2 regions of the Arthrobacter sp. D3-16 genome follow, and region 1 is predicted to be linked to the other one. Evidence: riboswitches for the same ligand, from Rfam matches in the RefSeq annotation. Region 1 holds a riboswitch; the other holds the start of a gene.

What was found. A riboswitch is a leader RNA that binds a small molecule or an ion and turns the genes downstream of it on or off. The one in region 1 is predicted to bind glycine.
Region 2: linked by a shared signal. The riboswitch ahead of gcvP (aminomethyl-transferring glycine dehydrogenase) and the one ahead of gcvP (aminomethyl-transferring glycine dehydrogenase) in region 1 are both predicted to bind glycine.

What each region holds. Positions count from the first base shown of each region.
Region 1 is NZ_CP096437.1:3,497,172-3,512,479, forward strand. Features, by position in the region: gene purU (formyltetrahydrofolate deformylase) at 1-89, opposite strand, end outside; gene cycA (D-serine/D-alanine/glycine transporter) at 95-1,585, opposite strand; gene M1D32_RS16370 (methylenetetrahydrofolate reductase) at 1,632-2,408, opposite strand; gene lipA (lipoyl synthase) at 2,445-3,452, opposite strand; gene M1D32_RS16380 (L-serine ammonia-lyase) at 3,466-4,893, opposite strand; gene glyA (serine hydroxymethyltransferase) at 4,952-6,265, opposite strand; gene gcvH (glycine cleavage system protein GcvH) at 6,277-6,660, opposite strand; gene gcvT (glycine cleavage system aminomethyltransferase GcvT) at 6,782-7,948, opposite strand; gene gcvP (aminomethyl-transferring glycine dehydrogenase) at 7,958-10,810, opposite strand; glycine riboswitch at 10,863-10,970, opposite strand; glycine riboswitch at 10,972-11,069, opposite strand; gene M1D32_RS16405 (hypothetical protein) at 11,204-11,515, opposite strand; gene M1D32_RS16410 (DUF427 domain-containing protein) at 11,638-11,922, shown strand; gene M1D32_RS16415 (DUF3846 domain-containing protein) at 12,013-12,357, opposite strand; gene M1D32_RS16420 (hypothetical protein) at 12,471-12,911, shown strand; gene M1D32_RS16425 (GOLPH3/VPS74 family protein) at 12,877-13,650, opposite strand; gene M1D32_RS16430 (RidA family protein) at 13,782-14,180, opposite strand; gene M1D32_RS16435 (serine hydrolase) at 14,312-15,308, opposite strand, start outside.
Region 2 is NZ_CP096437.1:3,266,826-3,282,133, forward strand. Features, by position in the region: gene M1D32_RS15270 (LytR C-terminal domain-containing protein) at 1-547, opposite strand, end outside; gene M1D32_RS15275 (DUF3263 domain-containing protein) at 597-926, opposite strand; gene M1D32_RS15280 (uracil-DNA glycosylase) at 1,054-1,824, shown strand; gene M1D32_RS15285 (siderophore-interacting protein) at 1,839-2,678, shown strand; gene M1D32_RS15290 (threonine/serine exporter family protein) at 2,750-4,237, opposite strand; gene M1D32_RS15295 (peptidoglycan bridge formation glycyltransferase FemA/FemB family protein) at 4,275-5,591, opposite strand; gene M1D32_RS15300 (lipid II:glycine glycyltransferase FemX) at 5,697-6,770, opposite strand; gene M1D32_RS15305 (TspO/MBR family protein) at 6,965-7,510, shown strand; gene M1D32_RS15310 (L-serine ammonia-lyase) at 7,544-8,971, opposite strand; gene gcvT (glycine cleavage system aminomethyltransferase GcvT) at 9,011-10,171, opposite strand; gene gcvP (aminomethyl-transferring glycine dehydrogenase) at 10,182-13,070, opposite strand; glycine riboswitch at 13,252-13,350, opposite strand; gene M1D32_RS15325 (TetR/AcrR family transcriptional regulator) at 13,441-13,980, opposite strand; gene M1D32_RS15330 (MFS transporter) at 14,047-15,308, shown strand, end outside.

The DNA of each region.
Region 1 (15,308 bases):
ACCGTCAGGATATGCTCGACGGCGGCAGCAGGATCCGCCGTCGAGGCACCCTTGTCGGGGGTTGGGACGGGCGTTTTCACAGCAGGCACGGTGCTCACTTTTTCACCCCGTCATTCAACGCGCCGTCAAAATCCCGGCCGATGGCAGAGGCCTCGGTATCCAGGTCCTGCGCAAGCTCCGACTTGAACGTGGCGTAGCGGGCGAGGTGCGCGGGCCGCCGTCGCAGTATCAGCCACGCGGCGCCGAGCACCAGGAACCAGACCGGCGTAACGAGCAGCGCCAGCAGGGTGTCCGGCTGCGTGGTCAGCGCCCACAGGACGAAGGCAAAGAACGCGAACACCACCCAGACCATCGGCACGCCGCCGGGCATCCGGTACTTCGAGGCCTCGTGCAGCTGCGGGCGGCGGCGCCGGAACGCGAGGTAGCTGGCCAGGATGATGGACCAGACGAACACGAAACAGACGGCGGACACGGTGGTCACCATCTCAAAGGCCTTGCCGATGTCCTGGCCCGCGTACATCAGGATGACGCCGGAGAGCAGCAGGACGCAGGAGAGGAACAGGGCGTTCTGCGGCACTTTCCGGGTGGACAGGTTGCGGAAGACCGACGGCGCATCCCCCTCCTGCGCCAGCCCGTAAACCATGCGGGAGGTGGAGTAGATGCCGGAGTTGGCCGAGGACATGGCCGAGCTGAGTACCACCAGGTTCACCACGGTGGCCGCGGCGCCGAGGCCGGCCAGGGAGAACATGGCGATAAACGGGCTGTGCCCGGCTTGGAACTGGGTCCAGGGGGTGACGGACATCAGGATGATCAGGGCGCCCACGTAGAAGAGCAGCACGCGGATGGGGATGGAGTTGATGGCCCTGGGAAGGTTCTTTTCCGGGTCTTTCGCCTCCGCGGCCGTGGTGCCCACCAGCTCGATGCCCACAAACGCGAACACAGCGATCTGGAAGCCGGCCACGAAACCCATAAATTCGTTCGGGAACATGCCGCCGTGGCTCCACAGGTTTGTGAAGGTGGCAGGGCCGGCGTCGGACTGAAAGCCCGTGAAAATCATGAACATGCCCACAATGATCAGCGCCGCGATGGCAATGATCTTGATCAGCGCGAACCAGAATTCCGTCTCGCCGAACGCCTTCACCGTGACGAGGTTCAGGAGCAGCAGGATCGCGACCGTAGCCAGGCCCGGGATCCACAGCGGGAGCCCCGGCCACAGCTCCTTCGAGTAGCCGGCGATCGCGATCACGTCCGCGATGCCCGTGATCACCCAGCAGAACCAGTAGGTCCAGCCGGTGAAGAACCCGGCCCAGGGGCCCAGGAGGTCCGCGGCGAAGTCGCTGAAGGATTTGTAGTTCAGGTTGCTCAGCAGCAGTTCGCCCATGGCCCGCATGACGAAGAACAGCATGAAGCCGATAATCATGTAGACGAAAATGACGGACGGTCCGGCCGCGGAGATGGTTTTGCCCGATCCCATGAACAGGCCCGTGCCGATGGCGCCGCCAATGGCGATCAGCTGGATGTGCCTGTTGGTGAGCTGCCGCTCAAGATGCGGCTCCTGGTGGGGCGTTACAGGTTTAGTTGTCACGTGCTGCTCCTCGAATCAATGCTGTCTGGAGTGCTGAAGTGGCCGCCTAATCCGGGCCCGCGGGCAAGTGATCAAGGCTGTTGAAGCTGTAAAGGTGGATGCCGGCTATGGTGCCGGGCTGGGTTGCGAGCCCGGTGATGAGGCTGTCCGGCGAGTAGCGGTCCCCGCTGAGGAGTTTGCGGGCCAGCGGGCCTTTGCGGCTGAGGAACTTCAGGGAGCTTCCGACGCCGATCTGCGCGGAGAGTGCCACCAGCTTGGTCCGCGGGACGGAACCGGCCACGCCGGCCCAGACGGGCAGGTGGACGCCTTCGCGCCGAAGAAGCACCGCGAAGTCATGGATCTTGCCGGCGGAGAAGCACATTTGGGTGACCACATGCGAGGCCAGGTGCTGCTTCGCCAGGAGTCCGTCCAACAGGTCCACCGGGCTGACGTGCGGGTGCCCTTCCGGGTAACCCGCGACGCCGGCCCGCATCATTCCGCTGCTGTACTGGGCGATGTCCTCCAGCACCGGAAGGGCCGAGTCGTAAATGCCGGCGGGCTGCTTCCGGTCGCCGCCGATAACGAACACTTCACGGATGCCTGCGGCATCGCAGCCGCGGACAATTTCGGTGAGCTCGGCGCGGCCGCGGATGCTCCTGGCGGCGAGGTGCGGGATGACCTTGTACCCGGCGTCGCTCAGTTCCACTGCGGTGCGCATGGTCCGTTCGATGCCGTGGTGCGGCAGGCACGTCACACTCAGCGTGGTGGTCGTGGGCACCAGGGCCCGGACCTGCTCGACGATTCCCTGGGACGGGATGATTTCGATTCTGACGGGGAACATCATTGGTCCTCTCTGTGCATCAGGGTTCGGTATCCCAACTCAGGCTGTGGCTGCGAGGAGGGAGCTGGCTTCCTGGCGGGTGGTGCCGGAGGACTCGATGTGGGCCAGTTCTGCCGGGATGTCCCAGCCCTTCTTGCGCATCGCGGTGGCCCAGAGCCGGCCGGCGCGGTAGGAGGAGCGGACCAGCGGCCCGGACATCACGCCCAGGAACCCGATCTCGGTGGCCTCGTCCTGGAGGTCAACGAATTCCTGCGGCTTGACCCACCGGTCCACCGGCAGGTGCCGCTCACTCGGGCGCAGGTACTGGGTGATGGTGATCAGGTCACAGCCGGCCTCGTGCAGGTCCCGCAAAGCTTCGGAGATCTCCTCGCGGGTTTCGCCCATGCCCAGGATCAGGTTGGACTTGGTCACCATGCCCAGGTTCCGGCCTTGCGTGATCACATCCAGGGAGCGCTCGTACCGGAATGCCGGCCGGATCCGCTTGAAGATCCTGGGCACGGTCTCGACGTTGTGCGCGAACACTTCGGGCTTGGAGTCGCAGATCGCGGCGATGTGTTCGGGTTTGCCGGAAAAGTCGGGGATCAGCAGCTCCACGCCGGTGCCGGGGTTCAGTTCGTGGATCTTGCGGACCGTCTCGGCGTACAGCCAGACGCCCTCGTCCTCGAGGTCGTCACGGGCGACGCCGGTGACGGTGGCGTAGCGCAGCTGCATCGCCTGCACCGACCTGGCCACCTTGGTCGGTTCGAACCGGTCCACCGGGGAGGGTTTGCCGGTATCGATCTGGCAGAAATCACACCTGCGGGTGCACTCGGACCCGCCGATCAGGAACGTGGCTTCCTTGTCCTCCCAGCACTCAAAAATGTTGGGGCAGCCGGCCTCCTCACACACCGTGTGCAGGCCTTCCTTCTTCACCAGGTTCTTGAGCTGGACGAACTCCGGGCCCATCTGGACCTTGGCCTTGATCCAGTCCGGCTTCCGCTCCACCGGGACAGCAGAGTTGCGCTGTTCAACGCGCAAAAGCTTCCGGCCTTCAGGTGCCAGTGTCATTAGTCTTCTTCCTTCAGCATTCGACGACGTTGACGGCGAGGCCGCCCATCGCCGTTTCCTTGTATTTGGAGCTCATGTCCTTGCCGGTCTCGCGCATGGTCACAATGACCTCGTCGAGGGAGACCCGGTGCGAGCCGTCGCCCCAGAGCGCCATCTTCGCGGCGTTGATGGCCTTCGCTGCAGCGATCGCGTTGCGTTCGATGCAGGGCACCTGCACCAGCCCGCCGATCGGATCGCAGGTCAGGCCCAGGTTGTGCTCCATCGCGATCTCCGCGGCGTTCTCCACCTGCGCCGGGGTTCCACCCATCACCTCCGCCAGGCCCGCCGCGGCCATCGACGACGCCGACCCCACCTCACCCTGGCAGCCCACCTCAGCGCCCGAAATGGACGCCTGCTCCTTGTACAGCACCCCGACGGCACCGGCAGCGAGCAGGAACTTCACCACCACGTCGTCGCGGTCCTCCTGGCTGGCGTTCTCCATCCCCGGCGCGAAATGCAGCGCGTAATACAGCACCGCCGGGATGATCCCGGCAGCCCCGTTCGTGGGCGCGGTGACCACCCGCCCGCCGGACGCGTTCTCCTCATTCACAGCAAGGGCGATCAAGTTAACCCACTCCTGCCAATACTTCGGGTCGTGGAAGTCCTCATCCTGGCCTTCACTGTCAGGCCGGGAACTTTCCTTCTTGAGCCGGTCATACCAGTCAGGGGCACGACGGCGGACCTTCAATCCGCCCGGCAGCACACCTTCGCGTTTGAGGCTGGTGGCCACGCAGCCCTCCATCACGGAGTAGATATGAAGCAGGCCCTCGCGGATCTCTTCAGGAGTGCGGCTGTCTTCCTCGTTGACCCGCATCACGTCGCTGATGCCGAGGCCGGTAGTCCGGCAGTGCTCCAGGAGTTCCGCGGCCGTCCGGAAGGGCAGGGGCAGTTCCTTCTTGGACTCCTCCAGTTCCTGCTGCGCCGCGTCCTCCTCGCCCTCGCGGACGATGAACCCGCCGCCCACCGAGAAGAAGGTCGCGGTGTGCAGGATCTTGCCATCGGCGTCGGAAACGGTGAACGTCATACCGTTGGTGTGCCGCGGCAGGATGGTCAGCGGCCGCAGCACCATGTCCTTCACCCCATACGGCAGGGGAACCGCACCGGCCAGCTGCAGGATTCCAGTCTCCGCGATCGCGGCCAGGCGTTCCTCCACCTCGTCCGGCAGGATCAACTCCGGATGAAACCCCTCCAGCCCCAGCAGGATCGCAGTCATGGTGCCGTGGCCGTGGCCCGTCGCCGCGAGCGACCCGTAGAGGTCCACCCGGAGCGATGCCACCTCAGCCAACATGCCGGAGCCCTTGAGCTCCTCGGCAAACACAGCGGCAGCCCGCATCGGCCCCACAGTGTGCGAGGAAGAAGGACCGATCCCAATACTAAACAGATCAAATACGCCGACTGCCATGCGTGTGGTTCCTAACTGGAGAAGTGGTCAGATTGGCAACGGGACCGCGGAGCCGGGGTCACGACAGTGGTGCGACGCCCGGGTAGAGGGGGTGGGCTTTAGCGAGGGTCTCGACGCGGTTCCGCAGTTCCGAAAGGTCCGTGTCGGCGTCGGCCGTCAAAGCTTCGGCGATGATGTCTGCAACCTCGCGGAAGGCAGCCTCACCGAAGCCGCGCGTGGCGAGCGCCGGCGTGCCGATCCGGAGGCCGGAGGTGACCATCGGCGGGCGGGGATCGAACGGGACGGCGTTGCGGTTGACCGTGATGTCGATGGCCGCGAGGCGGTCCTCGGCCTGCTGCCCGTTCAGCTCGCAGTTGCGCAGGTCAACGAGGACCAGATGCACGTCGGTGCCGCCGGAGATCACGCTGATGCCCTTGGCGGTGACGTCGGGCTGGATGAGACGCTCGGCCAGGATCCGGGCACCGGCGAGGACGCGCTGCTGGCGCTCCTTGAACTCGGCGGATGCAGCGATCTTGAACGCCACGGCCTTGCCCGCAATGACGTGCTCCAGCGGGCCGCCCTGCTGGCCGGGAAACACAGCCGAGTTGATCTTCTTGGCGATGTCGGCGTCGTTGCTCAGGATGATGCCGCCGCGCGGACCGGCGAGGGTCTTGTGCGTGGTGGACGTGGTGACGTGCGCATACGGCACCGGGTTCGGGTGCAGGCCGGCGGCCACCAGGCCGGCGAAGTGCGCCATGTCCACCATGAGGTAGGCGCCCACGGAGTCCGCGATCCGGCGGAACTCGGCGAAGTCCAGCTGACGGGCGTAGGCGGACCAGCCGGCAACAATCAGCGCGGGCTTGGTCTCCTGCGCCAGGCGCTCCACCTCGGCCATGTCCACGGTGTGGGTGTCCTCGCGGACGCCGTACGGGACCACGTTGTAGAGCTTGCCAGAGTAGTTGATCTTCATGCCGTGCGTGAGGTGGCCGCCGTGGGCCAGGTTCAGGCCCATAATGGTGTCGCCGGGCTTGATCAGCGCGTGCATCACCGAGGCGTTGGCCTGCGCGCCGGAGTGCGGCTGCACGTTCGCGAAGTCCGCGCCGAACAGTGCCTTGATGCGGTCGATGGCGAGCTGCTCGACGACGTCCACGTGCTCGCAGCCGCCGTAGTAGCGCTTGCCCGGGTAGCCCTCGGCGTACTTGTTCGTCAGCACCGAACCCTGCGCCTGCATTACGGCGACGGCGGTGTGGTTTTCGGAGGCGATCATCTCCAGGCCGTCGCGCTGGCGGGTGAGTTCGTCGTCGATCTTCCCGGCGATTTCGGGGTCCAGAGTGGACAGGTCGGCGTCCAGGGACGGGGAGACGACCTGCTCGAAGGCTGCTGTTGTGGTCATGCCCGCGCCGCTCACAGCTCGCCGCCGTTAGCTGCCGCGTACTCTTCGGCGGACATCAGGGGGCCTTCTTCCGTGACGGCCACCTTGAACAGCCAGCCGGCGCCGTAGGGATCGTTGTTGATCAGGGCGGGATCGGAGACCACTTCGTCGTTGATCTCCACGACCTCGCCCGTGACCGGTGCGTAGAGGTCCGAGACGGACTTGGTGGATTCAACCTCGCCGCAGGTCTCCCCCGCGGTGACCGTGGAGCCAACCTCCGGCAGGTCCACGTACACGATGTCGCCCAGTGCCTCGGCGGCGACGGCCGAGATACCAATGTTGGCGGGGCCGGATCCGTCAGCGGCAACCCACTCGTGCTCGGCGGAGTACTTCAGTTCAGCAACAACTATTGCCATGTGTGTTTCCTTAGGTTCGTGTTTGAAAAAGTCCCCACCGTCTCCCTAGCCTCGCAAGCTCGGCCAGGGAACCCTGACGGCGTGGGCCCAGCACTATGAAAAGTGCAGGGTGACGTTTTGGTTACTTTTGGCGCTTGTAGAACGGCAGCGCTACTACTTCGAAGGGTTCTGCCTTGCCGCGGAGGTCGATGTCCAGGGCGGTGCCGGGTGCTGAGTGTTCGACGTCGACATAGGCCAGGGCGATCGGGTAACCCAGAGTGGGGCTCGGCTGGCCGGAGGTCACCTCACCAACGACTTTTCCGTCCTTGAGGACCGGGTAGTAGCTGCGTCCGGCGCGGCGGCCGAGGCCCTTGAGGCCCACCAGCTTGCGGCCGGAGGTGGAGCCGGCGCCCAACGCCTTGAGCTCCGCCAGCACGGCCTTGCCGATGAAGTCCGACTCCTTCGTGAGCGAAACAACCGGGCCCAGGCCTGCCGCATACGGGTTGACCTCGCGGGAAAGCTCGTTGCCGTAGAGGGGCATGCCGGCTTCCAGGCGGAGCGAGTCGCGGCATGCCAGCCCGGCGGGGATGAGGCCGTGGCCCGCGCCAACTTCGAGCAGGGCGTCCCACAGGCCAGCGGCGTCCTCGTTTGGGATGTAGACCTCGAAGCCGTCCTCGCCGGTGTACCCGGTGCGGGCGAGCAGCAGTTCCTGGACAGTGCCGTTGACGGTAATCCCTACTTCAACGGCCGCGTAGTACTTGAGTCCGGTCACTAGGGAGTGCTGTTCAGCCGGGATGAGCTGGAGCAGGATGGCCTCGGCGTTCGGTCCCTGCACAGCGATCAGGGACGTCTCGGCGGAGACATCGTTCACGGTCACGTCGAAGGAGGCAGCCCGCTCGGCCAGTGCGGCCGCAACTACCGCAGCGTTGCCGGCGTTGGGGACCACCAAGTATTTGGCTGTCCCATCCGCAGCCGCGGGAAGGCGGTAGGTGATGAGGTCGTCGATGATGCCGCCGTCTTCCTGGCAGATCAGCGAGTATTTCGCCTTGCCCACCGCCACCGCGGACAGCTTGCCGGCCAAGGCGTAGTCCAGGAAAGCGCCGGCGTCCGGGCCGGTGACCCAGACTTCGCCCATGTGGGAGAGGTCGAACAGGCCGGCGCTCTGGCGCACCGCGTGGTGCTCGGCCAGTTCGGAGCTGTACTTCAGGGGCATCTGCCAGCCGCCGAAGTCGGTGAACGAGGCGCCGGCAATTTTGTGCTGCTCATACAGCGCTGTGTAGTTCTCAAGCGCGGTGTAATTCTCAGTCATTGCTGATCCTTAGTTCTCGAACTCGGAAAGTGGCGGGCAGGAGCAGACCAGGTTGCGGTCCCCTGCCGCGCCGTCAATACGGCCCACGGGCGGGAAGTACTTGTCCTGCCGCAGCGAAGACACGGGGAAGGCGGCCTGCTCACGCGGGTAGGAACGGTTCCAGTCAGACGAGACGACGGCGGCTGCCGTGTGGGGTGCGTTGCGCAGCGGGGACTTCTCCACGGAGAAGTCGCCATTGGCCACCTGGTCGATTTCCTGGCGGATGGTGATCATGGCTTCAATGAAGCGGTCGATCTCCGCGAGGTCCTCGGACTCCGTGGGCTCCACCATCAGCGTGCCCGCCACCGGGAAGGACAGTGTGGGGGCGTGGAAGCCGAAGTCGATGAGGCGCTTGGCCACATCCTCGGCGGTGATGCCGGTCCTGGCCGTCAGGTCGCGCAGGTCAAGGATGCACTCGTGCGCCACCAGGCCGCTCTCCCCCGTGTAAAGAACCGGGAAGTGCTCATCGAGCCGCGCGGCAACGTAGTTCGCAGCCAGCAGCGCGGACTTGGTGGCTTCGGTCAGGCCCTGGCCGCCCATCAGCTTCACATACGCCCAGGAAATCGGCAGCACGCCGGCCGAACCGAAGCGCGAAGCGGAAATCGCCACCCCGTGACCGGCTTCGTGGGCGGCCTTGTTGGCGTCACCCGGCATAAACGGCGCGAGGTGCGCCTTGGCAGCAACAGGTCCGACGCCGGGTCCGCCGCCGCCGTGCGGGATGCAGAAGGTCTTGTGCAGGTTCAGGTGCGAAACGTCGCCGCCGAACTTGCCCGGCTGCGCCAAGCCCACCAAAGCGTTGAGGTTCGCGCCGTCAACGTACACCTGGCCGCCGGCGGCGTGGACGGCATCGCACACCTCGCGCACATCCGAGTCGTACACCCCGTGCGTTGACGGGTAGGTGATCATGATGGCCGAGAGGACGTCCTTGTGGGCCTCGATCTTGGCCTGCAGGTCGGCGTGGTCGATGGTGCCGTCAGCGGCGGTGGCCACAACTACAACCTTCATGCCGGCGAGGACGGCGGAGGCGGCGTTGGTGCCATGCGCCGAAGCAGGAATGAGGCAGACGTTGCGCTGCTGGTCGCCGCGGGAGTGGTGGTAGCCGCGGATCGCCAGCAGGCCGGCAAGCTCGCCCTGGGAACCGGCGTTGGGCTGGATGGACACCTGGTCGTACCCGGTTATCTCCGCGAGATCAGCTTCCAGGCCGGCAATGAGTTCGCGCCAACCGGCTGTCTGGGAATCCGGAGCAAAGGGGTGGATCGAGGCGAACTCGGGCCAGGAGATGGCTTCCATCTCGGCCGTGGCGTTCAGCTTCATGGTGCAGGAACCCAGCGGGATCATGGTGCGGTCCAGCGCCAGGTCCCGGTCCGAGAGGCGGCGGATGTAGCGCAGCAGCTGGGTCTCGGAGCGGTGGGTGTTGAACACCGGGTGCTGCAGGTAGGTGGAGGTGCGCAGCACCGACGCGGGCAGCTCGAAGCCGGAAGCTTCCACAACGGGACCGGCACCAAAGGCGACGACAACCGCCGAGAGGACCTCCGGCGTCGTGGTCTCATCGACTGACACGCCAACTGTGTCCGCATCGATGAGGCGCAGGTTGATGCCGCGGGCTTCGGCTGCAGTGATCACCTTGGCAGCCTTGCCGGGCACGCGGACGGTGAGGGTGTCGAAGAAGGTGTCGGATACCAGTTCACGGCCGGCGATCTTCAGCGTGGTGGCCAGGGCGCGGGTGTTGTTGTGGACGGTCTCGGCGATCGCCTTAAGGCCGTCGGGACCGTGGTACACGGCATAGAAAGACGAGACGATGGCGAGCAGTGCCTGTGCGGTGCAGATGTTGGAGGTGGCCTTCTCGCGGCGGATGTGCTGCTCGCGGGTCTGCAGGGCCAGGCGGTAGGCGGGGACACCGGCGTCGTCCTTGGAAACGCCCACGATGCGGCCGGGAAGGGTGCGTTCCATGCCCTGGCGGACGGCCATGTACGCGGCGTGCGGTCCCCCAAAGAACAACGGCACGCCAAAGCGCTGGGTGGAGCCGACGGCGATGTCCGCGCCCTGCTCGCCCGGCGGAGTGATGAGGGTGAGGGCCAGGAGGTCGGCGGCGACGGTGACCAGGGCGCCGCGGTCCTTGGCCTCCGCGATGACGGCGGACTGGTCCCAGACCCGGCCGGAGACGCCGGGCTGCTGGAGAACGACGCCGTTGATGTCGCCGTCGGGCAGTCCGTTGGTGAGGTCGGCGATCTCCACCTCGAAGCCGAGGGCCTCCGCGCGGCCCAGCACGATGGCGATGGTCTGCGGGAGGAGGTCGGCGTCGAGGACGGTCTTGCCGTCCTTGGAAGTCTTGGATTTGTTGGCGCGGCGCATCAGCAGCACGGCTTCGGCGACGGCGGTGGCTTCGTCCAGGAGAGAGGCGTTGGCCACCGGGAGGGCAGTGAGATCCTGGACCATGGTCTGGAAGTTCAGGAGTGCCTCGAGCCGGCCCTGGGAAATTTCCGGCTGGTACGGGGTGTAGGCGGTGTACCAGGCGGGGGCTTCAAGGATGTTGCGGCGGATCACCGGCGGGGTCACGGTGTCGTAGTAGCCCTGGCCGATCATCTGAACGGCCATCTTGTTTTTGCCGGCAAGCTTGCGGAGCTCGGCGAGGACCTCGACTTCGCTGAGGGCACTCTCGAGGGTGAGGGGCTTGTCCTGGCGGATGGAATCGGGGACCGCACTGTCGACGAGGCCATCGACACTGTCGTAGCCGACGGCCTTGAGCATGGTGTCGATGTCGGACTGGCGGCGCGCGCCGATATGGCGGTCTGCGAAGGTGGTGGGGGACGACGGAACCGTCATGAGAGGAACTCCATAATTCAGGTGGTGCCGAGACACCACGTTGATTCGGGTTCCTCCCCGCTCTGTATTGGACCTGAGAGTTTTGCGTTGCCCTGCTGTTCAGCGGGGCGCCACTTGCACCGTCGGTGAGCCCGGTTGCCCGGACTGCTTTCCAGAGTTGCCTTGCCGCGGCGGTACGTGGGCCTGAGAGATTCCTGGGGAGGATTTGCTCCTACGGCGCCTGCTGAACGTACCGGCAGGACTCTCCCGCCGCAGATCATAAGCACGTGCCACTGGTGGGTGACACGGCTCACACCATACCGGGTTGCTGGGCGGGATGCAAAACGGGGGGCATTTTCAGGCGGGCTTACGACGGCGGGAGGTGCCGGCGTCGCGCACTCACCGAACTGCGGGTCAGGGCTTCCTGGGGCCGGCTTTTGTGCCGATCCGGTACCCGGCCCAGAATGCCAGGACGAGCAAACCGACGACGGCGATTGCCAGGCCTGCCTGCGCCCCTGGCGTAACGAAGGCCAAGCCGCTTCCGCTGAAGGGCTCGTTGCTCAGCGGCGCGTAGGCGAACCAGCCAAAGCTGACATTTTGGCTGTTGCTCCACGCGACGAAGCACCCCACCAGCACTACGGCGAGGGCCGCTATCGGCAGGACAGCTCCGCGGAAGCGGGCAGGTCTTGGCGTTTTGGCTGCGTCAGGTGTGGTGTTTTCCCCCATGCAGGCGAGTCTAGTGGTGCAGCTGATCGTTACCCCGCCCCCTCCCGGGAACAAGCGCGCACACCATGCCGTTGGGATACCTACGAGCGGCATTGCGGCGGAACCCAACAGAACGGAACCACATGGTCAGGGCTATCTGGAACGGAAAAGTCATCGCCGAATCCACCGATACCGTGGTGGTGGAGGGCAACCATTACTTCCCGCGGGATGCAGTGAATGCGGGCTACCTCAGGGACAGTGACCTCTATTCGGTCTGCCCCTGGAAGGGTAAGGCCGGCTACCACTCGCTGGAAGTGGACGGAAAGCTGAATGTGGACGCGGCCTGGTACTACCCGGAGCCCAAGGCACGCGCCAAGCAGATCGAGGACCGCATCGCGTTCTGGCGCGGTGTGACCATCGAGGCGTAGCAGCGGAAAGCAACGGGCGACGGCGGGACTTCCCGCCGCCGCCCGTTGCTTTTGCCAGGGCCCTCCATCGCGCCCTGCTCACCGCTGCTGCTAAGCGGCCAATGGCATATCGAATAGCTGCTCGGCCAGCCTGATGAGGTGGCGGGGAGCGTCGGTCTCTTCGCCGAGGTTTGTGTGGCCCAGAAACATGGCGGTTCCGTGGATGGTCTCATCGAAATCGATGCCCGCTTCACGGATGAGGACTTCGGCGCGAAGGTTCTCGGCGTACCTGATCCCCTCACTGTCCAGGTAGGCATGCCAGTCGGTGCTGGCGATGCGGCCTACCTCCCCTGCGACCACCCGCTGTAGTGCTGGAAGGTCCAGCTCAACGGTTCTGATGTGGACAGCGTGGGCAAGGCGGGCAGGGACCACTAAGGCCTTGACGGAAGTGTTCATGCTGGTGTCCTTGTTGCTGAAAAGCGAGGTCTAGGCGCCGCGGGGTGGCGCGGGCAGCCGACTGGGCTAGGAGTCCCGCTTCGGCTGCCCGCTGGCATGTTTAGCGCTGGTTTTTGCGCGGCTTTACGAAGTTAATTCCGCTGTTTTCGTTTTTGGCTCTTTTGTCGGCCCTTTTTTCGAGGATCGACTTGCCGGCTTTTTTAGCGGCGCTGCTTTTCGGGGATTTTCCTGACATCGGAATCACGCCTTTCTATGCTTTGCGTTACCCGATACCATACCTACTTTTATTTTTTATGCCAGTCCTCAAAAAACCTGGTCCAGCGGCGATTTGGCAGCCTCGAAGCGAGGCCAAGGAGTTTGACGAGTACGGTTATCTCCTTTTGAGCTTCATGACAGAAGAGCCTCTATTGGTCTTCTTCTGTCAACGATCGCAAGAAAGGCTGGAAAAGCAGCAAATTTGCACTGTCGCTTTTTCATGGCAGCCTTGCCAATTACGTTCCGGCGACAGCCCAGGCAGGCTCAAAGATTTGCCGCTTCTTCCTCAGCCAGCCTGACCATGCGAAGCTCGTCCTCGACCGCGCGCGACGGCCAATAGTCTTTCGACAGCTCGCTTGCCCGGATTCTGTCTGCCTCCGGGAAGAGCTTCGGGAGCAGTCCGGACGCCTGAAGCAGTGCGATCAGCACGATGGTCCTGGCATCGGATGCCTTGGGAACGGGCTTGGCGCCGGGCAGGTTGGGGCCAGGCGCCACCGACGCGGTTGCCCCGCCATCCGTGGTCCCCGCACCAGTTGCCCTGTCCCCGGTTGGCGTGGTATCCGGCACCTCGAGGTTGGACGGTGCACCGCTGAGCGCGGCCTCGATCCTCTTCAGCAGCGCCGCCTCGGGAGCATGGTCCTTCTCCGGGAACCGCACGGCCCGGAACCGGCCCAGGTGCTTTTCACCGACATGCTCCACGATGCCCAGCGACACCAGCCCGTCGTAGACACGCAGCACTTCGGCGCGGCTCTCCAGCACCGACACCCACCACTTGGGAGTGTGGGGCCGGGATTTGCTGCGGATGAGTTCCAGCTCGTGCTGGTAGTCCGTTACCGGGGCCGTGCCCGTGGCCCTGACGCGCTTCCCCTGCAGCTCGATCGCGCCGAGCAGGTCCAGCTCGGCCAATATTGCCCCTGCCACCGTTGTCCTAAGTGCGAACAGCGGCACTTCAGGTTTGCCGTTCTGGTCGTTTGTGGCCAAAAGCAGGAAGGCTTGGGGAAGGGTCAGGTCCAGCGGTCGGGTTGTTTCAGCATCCATAGCATCATGGTGGACCCGTTGGGCAGTCACCACAATGAGGATTTGCAGGCACGGGTGTAACCTTCAACGCCCAGGTGGTGCGCCGGCTGATGATATTAGCTCCTTACGACTGCACGCGGATCGGAAGGCAACTATCCGGGCAGGACCACCGTCGTCTCGATTTCGATGAGCAGGCCGTCGATTGCGAGGCCTGTGACGCCCAGGATCGTCTGGGCGGGATGTTCCGAAGACCCCTGAACTTCCTCGATAGCTGCGGTGATTATTTCGTACTGCGTGGGCTGCAGGGTGTAGATAGTCCGTCGGTAGACGTCCTCCCACGAAGCCCCGATGCTGTCCAGGGCTGTCTTGATGTTGCGCATGGCAGCCTTTGTCTGCTCACCAAGGTCGTCGCCGCCGACGATGGTGAAGTTGGCATCAAGCGCGACCTGGCCCGACAAAAACGCCAGTTTTGCGGCAGGGGCGGTGACAACGTGCGTGAATCCCGGCGCCGCATGAAGGTCTTTGGGGTTCAACAATTTGCGGTCTGACATTGGAAATCCTTCTTTCCATCAGGTGAGTGAACACAGCTTCTCGAAATTAGCCACAGCGCGTTATTGGGGCGTTACAGGCGATCCCCGGAAGGTTCTGACGCCTTGCCGAGCCCCGGTGATCTCAGCCAAGATCACCGGGTAAAGGTCCCCAGCCCCGTCCTGTTGTAGAAGTCCAAGGCGACGCTGGGTGAGGAGCCGCCGTTTGCCTTTGCAAAAATTGCACCGGCCAAACCGTTGCCGTTCTCTCCGATGCTCTCGAAGCTGAATGTATCGCCGTCGAAATGGGTGAGCGGGAAAGTGGTGGGACTGCCCGCCGGCCCCATTCTCATGGCCAATTTCCCGCCCTTTTCGAAGACCACCAACGGGCCATAGTAGGAGTTGTCATAGGTGCCTGTGTAAGCACTGTTTGGGCTCGCAGGAGACGGGTTGGAGGGAATCTTGGTGTAGTCCACCTCAGGCTTGCCGGCCTCGTCCTGTTGCTTGAAGATGCCAGAGATAAAGGTCAGCCAGTCCACGGTGGGCCGCCCGTGCTGGGCTGTGTCCATAAAGTCAGCGTTGATTGCTTCAGGAATCCCTTGCGGGCGGCCGTTGGTCAGGGCCACAATGGCCAGTTGCTCACCGGGAAGCATCGACACGGCGGTGGCTGCGCCGAGGTTGAATGCCCCTGAGTGTCCCAGCTGGACGCGGGCCTGGTCGTCGTAGGAGACGTTCCAGCCCAGCCCGTAGAAGCGGGAGCGGGCAGCAGGAGCCGACGCCGGACCGGAGAAGGCATGGGGAACGTGGGTTGTTTGGAGGGCAGCGGAATCGATAACCGGCTTGCCCTCGTAGGTGCCGTTGCCCAGCTGCAGCCGGAGCCACTGGGCGAGGTCCCGCACGGATGAACTCGCGCCGCCGGCCGGAGCCTCGGCGTCAGGGTCGCGGCGGTATTTCGCTGCCCACTCCTGGTTGTCGAGCGGCACATGGAGCGTGGCCTTGTTTTTGGCTCCCTCATAGTCTGAGTGGCGGTAACTGGATGCGGACATGCCAAGTTTGCGGAACAGGATCTCCTCGGCCAGATCCTCCCAGGCGGTCTTCATCGCGTCCGCTGCGGCCTGGCCAGCCTCGGTGAAACCGAAATTGCTGTAGTTG
Region 2 (15,308 bases), 230 kb from region 1:
CGTTGGGCAGCTGGTCTGCCCCCTGGTAGTAGATGATCGAGGCCTGCTGGGGTGAACCTGCCCAGTTGCCTACCTGTCCCAGCGTCCAGCCGTCCGCCTGGACCGTTCCGCCAACCCGCCCGGCGAGTCCTGCCGTCCCGGCCGCGTTGTAGATGGCGACGCTTTGCGTCTTGTCGATAAACAGCGGGGCCGGATCTGTTGCGCTCGGTTCCGGCTCAGCGTCGGCGGTGGGTTCCGGCTCACTGGGCGCAGGGGGCGCTGCCTCCGCAGAGGGTCCCGGAGAAACGTCAGGAGTGGCAGAGGGCGTGGAACCGGTGGCGGCCAGCGCGGATGCCTCCTGGCTCGAAACGGCCTGGCTGCCGGGCCCACTGAAACCGAGCTTGGGAAGGATCAGGAAGGACACCAGACCGATGGCCAGCGCAACCATGCCCACCGCCAGGATGGGCCAAAGCCGTACCCGTGACGGGGCGGAAGCCGTGCGGTGGACACCTTGTCGCGACGCAGTCTCAGGGACTTTGTCGAATTCATCGCGGGCGTATTTGGTCATGGACGACATATTCCTTGTTGATTGCTGCTGAATGCTCAGCGTGGGAGTCTTACGCGTCGGACCCCAGGCGCCGTGCAGTACGTGCACGGTGACGCGACGTACGTAGTCTACGCAATCGCTTGACCAGCATCGGATCGTGGGCCAGCGCATCCTCGGTGTCGATCAGTGCGTTAAGCAGCTGGTAGTAGTGGGTTGCGGAGAGGTCGAAAAGCTCCCGGATGGCCTGTTCCTTGGCACCGGCGTACTTCCACCACTGCCGCTCCAGGGCAAGCATCTGCTGGTCACGCTCGCTGAGCGGCGACTCCCGGAGCGTGAAGCCGGCCAGGAGGGACTGCCGGGTTTCCTGCTCCGGCAGGTGCTCCCGGGCTGGTTCCGCCACGGCGTACTCCTTAGCTGGATACGAAAATGTCTGACCCCCATGCTACGGACGAATAACAGCATTGTCATTTGCGGCGTGGAAGGCCACGCCCTGCGCCCGGTGCGGGTTGCCCTGCAAGAATGGGACCGTGTTTGAATCAGATGCCTTGTTCGAGCTCGTACAGGAACCGGCGCAGGGAGCGGGCTTCGTTGAGCTGGCGCGGCGCCCGCTGGATGAGCTCATGGCCCCGGACTGGGCCGCTGCCCTGGCGGGTGTCGAAAAAGAACTTCGGGAGGTGCTCACCTTCCTCGCGGACGACGTGGGGGCCGGGCACCAGGTGCTGCCGGCGCCGTCGAACGTCCTGCGGGCCTTCCGGCAGCCCCTCGCCGACGTGAAGGTCCTGATTGTGGGCCAGGATCCCTACCCGACGCCGGGGCACGCAGTGGGATTGTCCTTTTCCGTGGATCGGCGCACCCGGCCCATCCCCCGGAGCCTGGCGAACATCTACCGGGAGCTGGAATCCGACCTCGGGTTGCCGGCCAGGATCCACGGGGACCTTTCCGCCTGGGCCGACCAGGGCGTGCTGCTCCTCAACCGCGTGATGACGGTGCGGGCGGGATCCCCCGGTTCGCACCGCGGCAAGGGCTGGGAGAAGATCACGACGGCGGCAGTCTCCGCGGTGGCCCACCGGCGGGACACGAACGGGTCCCGGATGCCGCTGGTTGCCGTGCTGTGGGGAAAGGACGCCGAGAGCGTCCGCCCCCTCCTGGCCGGGGCTCCTGCCGTGGCCAGCGCCCACCCCAGCCCGCTGTCCGCATCCCGCGGCTTTTTTGGGTCCCGGCCTTTCAGCCGGGTCAATGAACTGCTGATGGAGCAGGGCGCCCTGGGCGTAACCTGGGAACTCCCCGCAGCACCCTAGCTTAGGCTTGCCTTATGAACACCCTTCCCGCCGCTACCAGCGCCACCAAGAAAAGCCGTCCGCAGATCAACCTCTCCGTGCTGCGCAGGGAAGAGCTTTCCCCGCACATGGTCCGGATCGTGGCCGGCGGGGACGGCTTCGCGGACTTCGTGGACAACGGTTATGTGGACCGCTACGTCAAGATCGTCTTTCCCCAGCCGGGCGTGGAGTATCCCTCCCCCCTGGACCTGTGGAGCATCCGGGAGACCATGCCACGGGAACAGTGGCCCTTCACCCGGACGTACACCATCCGCTGGGTGGACCCTGCCGCCCGCGAGCTCGCCATCGATTTTGTAGTCCACGGCGACGAGGGCCTCGCAGGCCCCTGGGCCGCCAGGGCGCAGCCCGGCGACGTCCTCACCTTCACCGGCCCCGGGGGCGCCTACAATCCGGCACGCGATGCTGACTGGTACCTCTATGCGGGCGACGAGGCGGCGCTGCCCGCAATTGCCGCGTGCCTGGAGTCCCTGCCGCCGGAGGCGGAAGGCCTTGCCTTTGTGGAGGTTGATTCCGACGCCGACATCCAGTTCATTGCCGCCCCCGCCGGGGTGAAAATCCACTGGCTTGCCCGCAATGGTGTCCCTGCAGGCGAGAGCGACCTCCTGGTGCAGGCCGTGGCAAACGCCGAGTGGCCCGCGGGCCGGGTGGATGTTTTCGTCCATGGTGAGCGCGGCTACATGAAGGCCCTGCGCGGGGTCCTTTTCGATCAGCGGGGCCTGGAACGCAGCCAGGTCTCCCTCTCGGGCTACTGGGCCAAGGGCCGCGTGGAGGATGTGTTCCAGGCCGAGAAAAAACTGCCGGTGGGACAGATCTAGCCACAGCAGATCCAGCCAGTCCGGGCTGGGCAGACCTGGCTGGCACTGGTCTGCCCAGCCCTATCCCGGCGTCAGCGGCGGCGGGCGCGCCGCCGCTCATTGCTTGCCAGGCTGCGCGTCAGCGGCCGGGCAAGGGTGTCGCCCAGGACAATTCCGCCCGCTGTACCCAGCACGATAGCCCCTGCATTCAGCATCCCGCCGGCGCCAAGCAGGATCTCGGCCTCCTCGATGGTGAGCACGTACATGGACCGGAAGATGGTCAGGCCGGGCAGCAGGATCAAGGCTGCAGGCACGGCAACCACCAGTTGCGGCGCCCCCATGCGAAGGGCGACCACACGCCCCAGCAGGCCGATGACCACGGCGGCCAGGGCCGGCGAAAACCGGTCGCCCACGCCGAGCTGGCCGGCCGCGAGCAGGACGAGGTAGCCGGCCACGCCAACAGCTGCTGTAGGCAGCAGGAGCTGCCAGCTGGTCTGTTCGGTGATGCCAATCGCCATTACGGCCACCGCCACGAAGATCACCAGGACCCACAGATCGTAGGCCGGCGGGAACGTTTGGGTGACGTCAATGCGCTGCATCCCGGTCAATTCACCCACAACGAAGGCGACGGCGATGCCGGCAACAATGGCGCCGAAGGTCAGCAGCGTGGACAGGAACCGTCCGGCTGCCGTCACGGGGAAGCCGTTAATGGCGTCCTGCACCGACGAGACGAGGCGTCCTGTCGGCAGGAGCAGCAGGATGCCGCCCACCACCACGATGGCCGGGGATGTTGTCAGCCCGAACTGCCAAAGCACCAGTGCCAGCTGCGTCACTACGAAGGAGCAGCTGGCGGTGATGAAGAAGTCGGGGACGCGCCAGCGGCCCAGTTGGCGGGCCAGCAGGCTAATGCCGATGTTGGCCGCGAAGGCGATGGCGGAGGACACCGGGCCGCCGCCCAGGACTCCCACAAAGACGGCTGCGAACGTACCGAAGGCCACGGTGACCATCCAGCGCGGAAAGGGCTTGGGGCTGGTGATGGCCTCATCAAGCCGGCGGATTGCCTCGTCACGGCCTACTCCCCCGGCCACAATGTCTGTCACCAGCTGGTGCACCTTGGCCAGGCCGGCGTAGTTGTTGGTCCAGGAACGCACCACCCGCAGCAGCGAAATGGGCGTCTGGTCCTTGGGCGCATAGTTAATGCCCACGGACTGGTTGGTGATGTCCACTTCGATGTTCTTCAGCCCCAGCGCAGCGGTGACGGCGATGATGCTCGTTTCCACCTCGAGCGCACCGGCTCCGTACCGGAACATGGTTTCGGCCAGGTGCAGGGCGAAGTCGAGGGTCTTGCGGGCAGAGGTGTCAACGCCGCCCACCTGGATCATCGGGTTGGCGTAGGGACTCCCCGTCAACCGGTCCACGATGCTCATCGGCGCCGTGGGCGGGTTTTCACCCTGGACCAGGCGCCGCAGCATTTTTTTGGCTGCGGCGTTCTGCCGGACCTGGGCAGGGGTCAGCGGCTCTGTTTTGGGCAGGCCGTCCGTGCGCGGCCGTCGCCCGGGACGTTCGGGCCGGTCAGTCATGGTTGCCTCCTCCCGGTGCGGTGCTCTGGTTGGTATTTCAGGCGGAACGCTTCAGGGGGAGCCTGCGGAGCAAGGTCCGGGCAGCGGCTGCTGCCGCGCGGGCCAGCGTGTTGGCGCGGAAGACGGCAGGGCGGACCGGCATCACGAAATCACCCACCAGCTGGACCACCTCTCCCCCGAAGCCCTTTTTGAACGCATAGCCGCCGTGGCCTTCCTCGTCCTGGCCGGAGATGCCGAAAGTTCCGTAGAAGTTGTACCGCTGGTACCCGTGCTCCAGTGCGTGGAGCATCATGCCCCAGTACAGGGAGGTGGCGCCGTTGAAGTAAATGTAGTCCTGCACCGTGCCGCCGATCACGCAGACCACCTCGTCCCCGTAGCAGACAAAGTGGATCGCTGCCACGGTGGCAACTCCCACCGAGTCGGGGAACCGCTCAATGTCCTTCAGGCTCCGTTCATAGCTGTCCACGAGGTCCTGGACCACCTTGAGCCGGTTCGCCTTTTTCTTGCTCCCGGTCTCTTCCACCTCACGGCGCAGCTCCGCGGCCGTCGCGGATTCCGCCTCCAGCCGCTCGGTGATGGATTTCCGGTAGGCCGGGATATCGATCTTGGCCATCATGAGCTTGGTGAATTCTGCCGAGGTGGTCCGGAGCAGGTGCTCGTAATAGGCACGCTCGCGGTAGACGAAGCCCTTTTCGTCCCCGGCCTTGCTCAGGGCACCGTAGAAATCGTCAAGGGTTTCCAGCGTGGCCTGTTCCAGGAAGACGCCGTTTTTCTCGGCTTTTCGGATGGCCTTGCGGGTCCGATAGCTGGTGCCCATGATGAGCTCTTCGGCGTCGCTTACGCCGGCCAGGCTTTTGATGAACATCCAGTTCACGTTGACGAAGTTCATGTCCAGGCCCTGGTGCTGGAACCCCAGTTCCGAAAGCCGGGCCACCAGCTCCCGGTTGTCCTCAACTTCGGGGTGTTCGGCGCCGTCGGCGTCGCGGGCGATGTACTTGAGGTTGGGCGAAATCTTCAGCTCGGCGGCTTTGCGTTCGGCGGCGCGTTGGCGGAGGAGTCCGACGACGGCGCGCACCAGATCGGTGTCCGTGTAGTCCATCAGCGGTCCCTTGGCGCACTCGCACACTGTGTAGCCCAGGCGGGTGGTGGTGTAATTCAGTTTCCCGGCCGCCACCAGTTCGCCGTTGCGGCGTACGCCAAACAGCTCCACCTGCTGGCCGCGGGCGCGCTGGAATGTCGCGAAGTCAACGGACTGGAGAAAGCTGTTTTGCGGGTGCTTCAGGGCGTAGGCCTCGAAGTCTGCGTCGCTGAGGAGGGCAAAGTCAAGATCGGTGCCGGTGGTGACTGGATTCAAGGGATTTCCTCATTCGCTGTTGTGCGTCCTGGCAGTGGCAGGCGCAGGGCAATGACGGGCAGGGGTCCGGCCAGCCGGTGCAGGGGCTGGTCCGGGCGTTTCAGGTCAGTAGAACTGCTGGCCGGTCCGGGCTGTTTCGATCCGGCGGAAGACCCTTTCGGCGCCTTTGACCCACAAGCGGTGCTTGAGGGGAGCCAGGACGTAGTCGTGGCACCCTACGAAATCAGTGACCGTTTTGGTGAAGCTGGTCTTGAACATGCCCATGCCGTACAGGTTGTGGCTCTTGTCCTTGATCCGGGCGGAGGGCGGCGTGCCGCAGAAGTCGTACTCGGTGCAACCCAATTCCTGCATGCGGCGGATGGCTGCCCACTGGACCAGGTGCGAGTCGCCGTACTGCTTGCGGTTCTGGGTGGAACCGCCGTCCTTGTAGGTGGCTTTGGCTCCGTAGTTGATCACGAACGCACCAACGCTGGGTTTGCCGTCCTCGTAAACGAAGAAGAAGTTGCCCTGTCCGCGGTTGCAGAACTCGTCCCAGAACGCGGCGTAGTACTCATAGCTGCGCAGGGGCATGGAACCCTTGGCGCTGACGGTGTCCGCCATCAGATCGTAGAGTGCGCGGTAGGTTTCCGGGCCGTGTTCCTTCCGGAGCACTTCGCAGCCTTCCCGCTCCGCGCGTCGGATGGCGTTGCGTGCCCGGGAAGAGATGGCCTTGAAGACCTCTTCCTCCGGTGCCGAGATGTCCAGCAGGGCGGTGGAGTCGTTGGACTGGATATTGGGGGCCCTGACCAGGCCGGCCTCAGCCAGCTGCGCCTGGGCATCGGCCGCGTCCACGATGTCCGGTTCGATCTTGATGGTGAAGACGTTGAGCTTCCTGGCACGGGCAAAGTCCGCGCAGGCTTGAAGGGCCGGCTTCAGGTCCCTGGCGTCGGCGAGGTCGGGGCCCTTGATGAGGTACCAGAGCCTGCCAAGCACCGGGAACTTCTTTTCAAGCACCAGGTTGTAGCTGGCGGTGCCGGAGCTTTCCAGCACCAGGAACATGACCTTCCAGCCAGTGCCGTTCTTTACCGACGCGTATGCCGCGGACTGCAGCATGTTGCCGCCGTTCGGGTTGGCCGTGACGTGCTTGTCCCAGTTTTCAATTTCCTCGGCTGTGGCAAAACGTGCGGTGAATTCTCGCAAGGGGGCCGTGTCCAATCAGGGGTTGTGCGCGGTTCTGTACTCGTGGCTGCGTGCGGACATGCAACCTCAAGTCTAAAGCCTGGCGGGGCGGGGGCTTTCCAGCGCGGCGGGCCGAAGCCCTCCTGCCGGCGCTGCCGGAGATGCCAAAACCCCGCTGCCTTGACTCGGGAATGCGTTGTGGCGAGGGTTGAAGCATGCAGCCGCATCCCGAACAGTTGAGGCCCCAGCAGGACAGACCTGTTGAACGGCCGGGGCTTGGCAGGCAGATCGTGGCCTTGCTGGTGTTCCTTGCCACGTCCTTCCTCGTCGCCGGGCTGGGTGCCCTTGCCACCGCGGGCAACGTGGACGGGTGGTACACCGCCGCGGACAAGGCCCCGTGGTCACCGCCCAACACTGTCTTCGGGCCTGTCTGGACCATCCTGTACACGGCGATGGCGGTTGCAGCCTGGCTGGTATGGCGGAAACAGTCACCAGGCAGCAGGCGCGCCCTGGCTGCCTACGCAGCCCAGCTGGCGCTGAACCTGGCCTGGACCCCGGTATTTTTCGGTCTTTATCCAGCCATTGGGTCGGCTGCGCTGTGGTTGGCGCTGGTCATCATCCTCGCCCTCATCGCCGCCGTCTCGGTGACAGTGCTGTACTTCGGACCCATCAGCCGGACCGCCGGGCTGCTCCTGCTGCCGTACATCACCTGGCTCGTGTTCGCAGCCACGCTCAACGGGTGGGCTGCCATCCATAACTGACGGCGCACGTCACGTCGGCGGGGCCAGTCACCGTCAGCAGACGGCGACGTTGACGGCGAGGCCGCCCATCGCCGTTTCCTTGTATTTGGAGCTCATGTCCTTGCCGGTCTCGCGCATGGTCACAATGACCTCATCGAGGGAGACCCGGTGCGAGCCGTCACCCCAGAGCGCCATCTTCGCGGCGTTGATGGCCTTCGCTGCAGCGATCGCGTTGCGTTCGATGCAGGGCACCTGCACCAGCCCGCCGATCGGATCACAGGTCAGGCCCAGGTTGTGCTCCATCGCGATCTCCGCGGCGTTCTCCACCTGCGCCGGGGTCCCGCCCATCACCTCGGCCAGGCCGGCGGCAGCCATCGACGACGCCGACCCCACCTCACCCTGGCAGCCCACCTCAGCCCCCGAAATGGACGCCTGCTCCTTGTACAGCACCCCGACGGCGCCGGCAGCGAGCAGGAACTTCACCACCACGTCGTCGCGGTCCTCCTGGCTGGCGTTCTCCATCCCCGGCGCGAAATGCAGCGCGTAATACAGCACCGCAGGGATGATCCCGGCAGCCCCGTTCGTGGGCGCGGTGACCACCCGCCCGCCGGACGCGTTCTCCTCATTCACAGCAAGGGCGATCAAGTTAACCCACTCCTGCCAATACTTCGGGTCGTGGAAGTCCTCATCCTGGCCTTCACTGTCAGGCCGGGAACTTTCCTTCTTGAGCCGGTCGTACCAGTCAGGGGCACGACGGCGGACCTTCAGCCCGCCCGGCAGCACGCCCTCACGCTTGAGGCTCGTCTGCACACATTCCTCCATGACGGACCAGATGTGCAGCAGTCCCTTCCGGATTTCTTCCTCGGAGCGGGACGCCTTCTCGTTGACCAGCATGATGTCGCCAATCGACAGCCCCTTGGACTGGCAGCGCCCCAGCAGCTCTGCAGCCGTCCGGAAAGGCAACGGCAGTTCCTTCTTGGACTCCTCCAGCTCCTGCTGCGCGGCATCCTCCTCGCCCTCGCGGACGATGAACCCACCGCCCACGGAAAAGAACGTGGCGGTGTGGAGGATCTCGTCCTCCGCATCAAAGATGGTGAACGTCATGCCGTTGGTATGCCGCGGCAGGATGGTCAGCGGCCGCAGCACCATGTCCTTCACCCCATACGGCAGGGGCACCGCACCGGCCAGCTGCAGGATTCCAGTCTCCGCGATCGCGGCCAGGCGTTCCTCCACCTCGTCCGGCAGGATCAACTCCGGATGAAACCCCTCCAGCCCCAGCAGGATCGCAGTCATGGTGCCGTGGCCATGGCCCGTCGCCGCGAGCGACCCGTAGAGGTCCACCCGCAGCGATGCCACACGGTCCAGGGCGCCGGAGGATTTCAGCTCCTCCGCGAATACGGCGGCCGCCCGCATCGGCCCCACAGTATGCGAACTTGAAGGCCCGATTCCGATGGAAAAAAGATCAAAGACACCAACAGCCATGCGCGTGTTCCTAACTAAGTTCTGGTCGGGCCAGCGGAGCTACCTGGTGCGTTTGTAGAACGGCAGGTCGACTACTTCGAACGGCTCTGCCTTGCCGCGGAGATCAACCTCCAGGGCGGTGCCGACTTCGGTGAAGTCGACGTCGACGTAGGCCAGGGCGATCGGGTAGCCCAGGGTGGGGCTTGGCTGGCCGGAGGTGACTTCGCCAACGACGTTGCCGTCCTTGAGCACCGGGTAGTGGGCGCGGCCGGCGCGGCGGCCCAGGCCCTTGAGGCCGACCAGCCTGCGGCCGGACGTTCTGCCAACCCCGGCTTCCTTTTTGGCGGCCAGCGCGGCCTTGCCCACGAAGTCGCCTTCCTTGGAAAGCGCGACGACGGGTCCCAGGCTTGCGGCGAAGGGGTCCCCCTGCAGGGACAGCTCATTGCCGTACAGCGGCATGCCTGCTTCGAGACGGAGCGAATCGCGGGAGGCGAGGCCGGCGGGAGTCAGCTCCCCTTCATCCGCGATGGCGACGAGTGCCTGCCAAAGGCCAGCGGCGTCGTCGTTGGACACAAAAATTTCAAACCCGTCCTCGCCGGTGTAGCCGGTGCGGGCGAGCAGGAGGTCCCGTCCGGCGCCGCCCACCAGGACGGGAACCACCACGGCGGCGTAGTACTTCAGCTCCGTCACGAGTTCATGCTGAGCGGCCGGGACCAGGCGCAGCAGCAGCTCCTGCGCATTGGGGCCCTGGACGGCGATCAGCGAGGTGGTGGCGGAAGCGTCTTCGACGCTGACGTCGAAGCCGGCAGCCCGCTCGGCAAGGGCAGTGGCAACAACCCCGGCGTTGCCTGCGTTGGGGACCACCAGGAAAGCGTCGCTGCCGCCTCCTGAGGTGCCCTCACCTGCAGTGCGTCGGTACGTGATGAGGTCGTCGATGATGCCGCCGTCCTCGTCACAGATCAGCGAGTACTTTGCCTTTCCCACGGGCATGGCGGAAATCTTTCCCACCAGGGCGTAGTCCAGGAACGCGGCGGCGTCCGCTCCGGTAACCCAGACCTCGCCCATGTGGGAGAGGTCAAAGAGGCCTGCGGCGTTGCGCACCGCGTGGTGCTCCGCCAGTTCGGAGCTGTACTTCAGGGGCATCTGCCAGCCGCCGAAGTCGGTGAAGGATGCGCCCAGTTTCTTGTGCTCGTCGTAGAGGGCTGTGTACTTTTCGGTCATGGCGCCGGCCTTAGTTCTCGAACTCGGAAAGCGGCGGGCAGGAGCAGATCAGGTTCCGGTCGCCGGCCGCGCCGTCGATGCGGCCCACCGGCGGGAAGTACTTGTCCTGCTTCAAGGACTTCACCGGGAACACGGCCTGCTCGCGCGGGTAGGCGCGGTCCCAGTCACTGCTGATGGCAGCCGCGGCGGTGTGGGGAGCGTTGCGCAGCGGGCTGTCAGCAACGGTGAAGTCACCCTGCGCCACCTGGTCGATTTCTGCGCGGATGGAAATCATGGCCTCAATGAAGCGGTCGATCTCGCCGAGGTCCTCGGATTCCGTGGGCTCCACCATCAGGGTGCCCGCAACGGGGAAGGCCAGGGTGGGGGCGTGGAAGCCGTAGTCGATAAGGCGCTTGGCCACATCCTCGGCGGTGACACCGGTCCTGGCCGTGACCTCGCGCAGGTCCAGGATGCACTCGTGGGCCACCAGCCCGCCTTCTCCGGTGTACAGGACCGGAAAGAAGTCGTTCAGGCGGGCAGCGATGTAGTTGGCAGCGAGCAGGGCGGACTTCGTGGCCTCCGTCAGGCCCTGGCCGCCCATGAGCTTCACGTACGCCCAGGAGATGGGGAGCACGCCGGCGGAACCGTACTTGGAGGCGGAGATGGGGACGTCGTTGCCTTCGGTCCAGGTGGCAGCGTTGCCGGGCATAAAGGGCGCGAGGTGCGCCTTCGCAGCCACCGGTCCGACGCCGGGGCCGCCGCCGCCGTGCGGGATGCAGAAGGTCTTGTGCAGGTTCAGGTGCGAGACGTCGCCGCCGAACTGGCCGGGCTGTGCCAACCCGACGAGGGCGTTCAGGTTGGCGCCGTCAATGTAGACCTGGCCGCCGGCGGCGTGGATGGCATCGCAGACTTCCCGCACGTCGGCGTCGTACACCCCGTGCGTTGACGGGTAGGTGATCATGATGCAGGACAGCGCGTCCTTGTTGGCCTCGATCTTGGCGTACAGGTCGGCGTGGTCAATGGTGCCGTCGGCGGCGGTGGCCACCACAACCACCTTCATGCCGGCGAGGACAGCCGAGGCGGCGTTGGTGCCGTGCGCCGACGCCGGGATCAGGCAGACGTTGCGCTGCTGGTCACCGCGCGAGTGGTGGTAGCCGCGGATCGCCAGCAGGCCGGCGAGCTCGCCCTGGGAACCGGCGTTGGGCTGGATGGACACCTGGTCGTACCCGGTGATCTCGGTCAGCTGCGCTTCCAGGTCCGCGATCAGTTCCCGCCAGCCTTCAGTTTGGGAGTCCGGAGCGAACGGGTGGATCGAGGCGAACTCGGGCCAGGAGATGGCTTCCATCTCGGCCGTGGCGTTCAGCTTCATGGTGCAGGAACCCAGCGGGATCATGGTGCGGTCCAGCGCCAGGTCCCGGTCGGAGAGACGGCGGATGTAGCGCAGCAGCTGGGTCTCGGAGCGGTGGGTGTTGAACACCGGGTGCTGCAGGAAGTCGGAGGAGCGCTCGACGGCGGCATCCAGGCCGAACCCGTCCGTCACCTCAGCCAGCCCGGCGCCAAAGGCGGCCAGGACGCCGTCGACAATTTCCGGGGTTGTGGTTTCATCAGTGGAGAAGCCCAGCGTGTCCGCGTCGATGCTGCGCAGGTTGATGCCCTTGGCCTCTGCTGCGGCGATGATGCCCGCCGCCTTGCCGGGAACGGAGACCGTGACGGTGTCGAAGAAGCTGGTGTGCACTACCTCAAGGCCGGCGGCCTTGAGCGAAGCGGCCAGGGTCCTGGCATGAGCGTGTGCGGACTGCGCAATCGCCTTCAGCCCCTCGGGTCCGTGGTAGACGGCGTACATCGAGGCCACGATGGCCAGCAGGGCCTGCGCCGTGCAGATGTTGGAGGTGGCCTTCTCGCGGCGGATGTGCTGCTCACGGGTCTGCAGGGCAAGGCGGTAGGCCGGAGTTCCTGCCGAGTCTTTGGAAACTCCCACCAGCCTGCCGGGCATGGAGCGCTCCAGGCCTTTCTGCACTGCCATGTAGGCGGCGTGCGGGCCGCCATAGAACAGCGGGACGCCGAAGCGCTGTGCCGAGCCGACGGCGATGTCCGCGCCCTGCTCACCCGGAGGCGTGATGAGGGTCAGCGCGAGCAGGTCGGCCGCAACGGTTACCAGGGCGCCGCGCTCCTTGGCGTCGGCGATCACCGCGCTGTGGTCAAACACCCGGCCGGAAGCCCCGGGCTGCTGCAGGACCACCCCGTTGATGGCGCCGTCGGGCAATCCTGTGGAGAGGTCCGCCACCTCAACCTCGAAGCCGAGTGCCTCGGCGCGGCCCCTCACGATGGCGATGGTCTGCGGCAGGCAATCGGCGTCCAGCACTGTCTTGCCGTCGCGCACCTCTTTGTTTTTGTTCGCCCGGCGCATCATCAGCACGGCCTCGGCCACCGCCGTGGCTTCATCAAGCAACGAGGCGTTGGCGATGGGCAGGCCCACCAGGTCCTGGACCATGGTCTGGAAGTTCAGCAGCGCCTCGAGCCGGCCCTGGGAAATCTCGGGCTGGTACGGGGTGTACGCGGTGTACCAGGCCGGACCCTCGAGGATATTGCGCCGGATCACCGGCGGCGTGAAGGTGTCGTAGTAGCCCTGGCCGATCATCTGCACGGCCGTCTTGTTTTTGCCGGCAAGTTTGCGGAGCTCGGCGAGCGCCTCCACCTCGCTCAGCGCGGCCGTCAGTTCCAGCGCGGAGTCCTGGCGGATGTCCTTGGGGACGGCGGTATCCACCAGTGCGTCCACGGTGTCGTAGCCCACTGCCTTGAGCATCGTGTCCACGTCGGCCTCGCGGCGGGCGCCGATATGCCGGTCAACGAAGGTGGCAGCAGCCGGGGCGGCAATAGCCGGAGAGGCGGGGGCCGGAGATACAGTCACGGGGAACTCCATAGCTAAGGCGGCATCAGGGTACGCCGCATCGATTCGGGTTCCTCCCCGCTCTGTATTGGACCTGAGAGTTTCCGCGTTGCCTGCATCCGCTGGCCCCGCTTGCACCGTCGGTGAGCACAGCAGTCCGGGTATCCGGGGGAACCGGATGCCAGGCGGACAGCCTGCTACTTTCCAGAGTTGCCTCGCCGCGGCGGTACATGGGCCTGTGAGATTCCTGGGGAGGTATTGCTCCTACGGCGCCTGCTTGTACCTTCTGGCAGAACTCTCCCGCCGCAGATCAAAGGCTATTCATTTGGGTTTTCCTGGTGGCCGTTTACGGCCCACACATGCACTAATTCTCCTATGCCGCGGGCTCAGGAGCAAATACCGGCTAGCCCCTCAGCCTCTCGACGGCGGCCAGGAGTTCTTCGACCTCCGCCTGCCTGTCGCCGGCGTTTCCGGACGGCCCGCTCTCCCACATGGCGTTGAAGTACAGCCCGTCCCCCATATACAGGACGGCCTTTGCCATCGCCGCTCCCACGTCCTTGCCGATCAGGTCCAGCCATTGCTGCTGGATGACTGCGAAGCGGCGGCGGGCATCCTCGTGGGCCACCTCGGCGAGCCGCGTCACGGCGACAAAAGAACGGTCCATCGGGGTATCGGACCAGAGGGATGACCGGATGAAGTAGGCCGCGGCCCCCTCGGGCGCGGCGGCCATGGCGGCGAGGTCTTCTCCTGCCAGGCGGTCCAACCGCTCCAAGGTTGCGGTGATCAGCGCTTCCTTGTTGGGGAAGTGGTACAGCAGGCCGCCCTTGGACACACCGGCCCGCTTTGCCACCGCATCCAGCGTGGCGGCCCTCTCTCCCACATCGATCAGGAGCTCTTCAAAGGCATCGAGGACTGCATCTCGCGCTACGGGTTTTCGGGGCATGCCTCCCATCATGCATCTCCGGCAGACAATTTCTTAACTATACCGTCCGGACGGTACAGTTATCTCATGACACCGTCCGCCGCCTCCCAGCAAGCACGTACCCGCACTGCCCCGACCGTCCCGGATCCCGCACGGGGCACGTGGCGCGACTGGCTTGCACTCGGGCTGCTGATGTTCCCGGTCCTCCTCGTGGCCGTGGACAATACCGCCCTGACCTTCGCGCTGCCCGCCATCGCGGGCGCACTGGGCACCTCGGGGGTGGAGCTGCTGTGGATTGTGGATGCCTATCCGCTGGTGCTGGCAGGATTACTCGTGGCCATGGGGAGCCTGGGCGACCGGATTGGACGCCGCCGGCTCCTGATCATCGGCAGCATTGGCTTTGCAGCCGTGTCAGCAGTAACAGCCTTCGCTCCCAGCGCCGGCTGGCTGATTGCCGGCCGCGCGTCCCTGGGTTTCTTCGGCGCCATGCTGATGCCCTCAACGCTCTCCCTGATCCGCAACATTTTTGTTGATCCCAACCGCCGGCGGCTGGCCATTGCCATCTGGGCGGCCGGGTTTTCCGGCGGTGCCGCCCTGGGCCCAATTTTTGGCGGGTGGCTCGTTGAGCAGTTCTGGTGGGGAGCAGTACTCCTGGTGGCCGTGCCCATCATGCTGCCCCTGCTGGCCTTCGGACCCGCCTTCATCCCGGAGTCCAAGGACCCAACACCTGGTCGGGTGGATGCGCCGAGCATCCTGCTCTCGCTGCTCACCATGGTTCCGGTGGTCTACGGCATCAAGGAGTTCGCCACCGAAGGTGCCGGACCGCTGGCCCTGGGCAGCCTGGCTTTCGGCCTGGCAATGGGCGCCACTTTTGTCCGGCGGCAGCAGCGGCTGAAGAGCCCGCTGCTGGACATGTCCCTGTTCCGCAACCGGGTGTTCAGCATGGCCATCACGGCAAACGTCCTGGCCCTGTTCTCCTTCAACGGCTTCATCCTCTTCCTGGCGCAGCACCTCCAGCTCCTTGAGGGCATGTCGCCTTCCGCTGCGGGAATGGCAATGATTCCGGCGCTGGTGGCAACCGTTGTGGCGGGCCTTGCGGTGGTGCCGGTAGTGCGGAAGGTCCGGCCGGGTTTCGTGGTGGGCGCCGGTTTGGCCATGAGCGCCGCAGGCTACAGCATGGTGACGTTCGGCAGCCACGCCGACGGGCCGGCACTGCTGCTCGCTGCCCTGCTGGTCCTGGCCCTGGGCGTGGGAACGGCCGAAACCATCTCCAATGACCTCATCCTTGGCAGCGTCCCGGCGGAAAAATCGGGGGCGGCCTCCGCGATCTCGGAGACAGGCTATGAGGT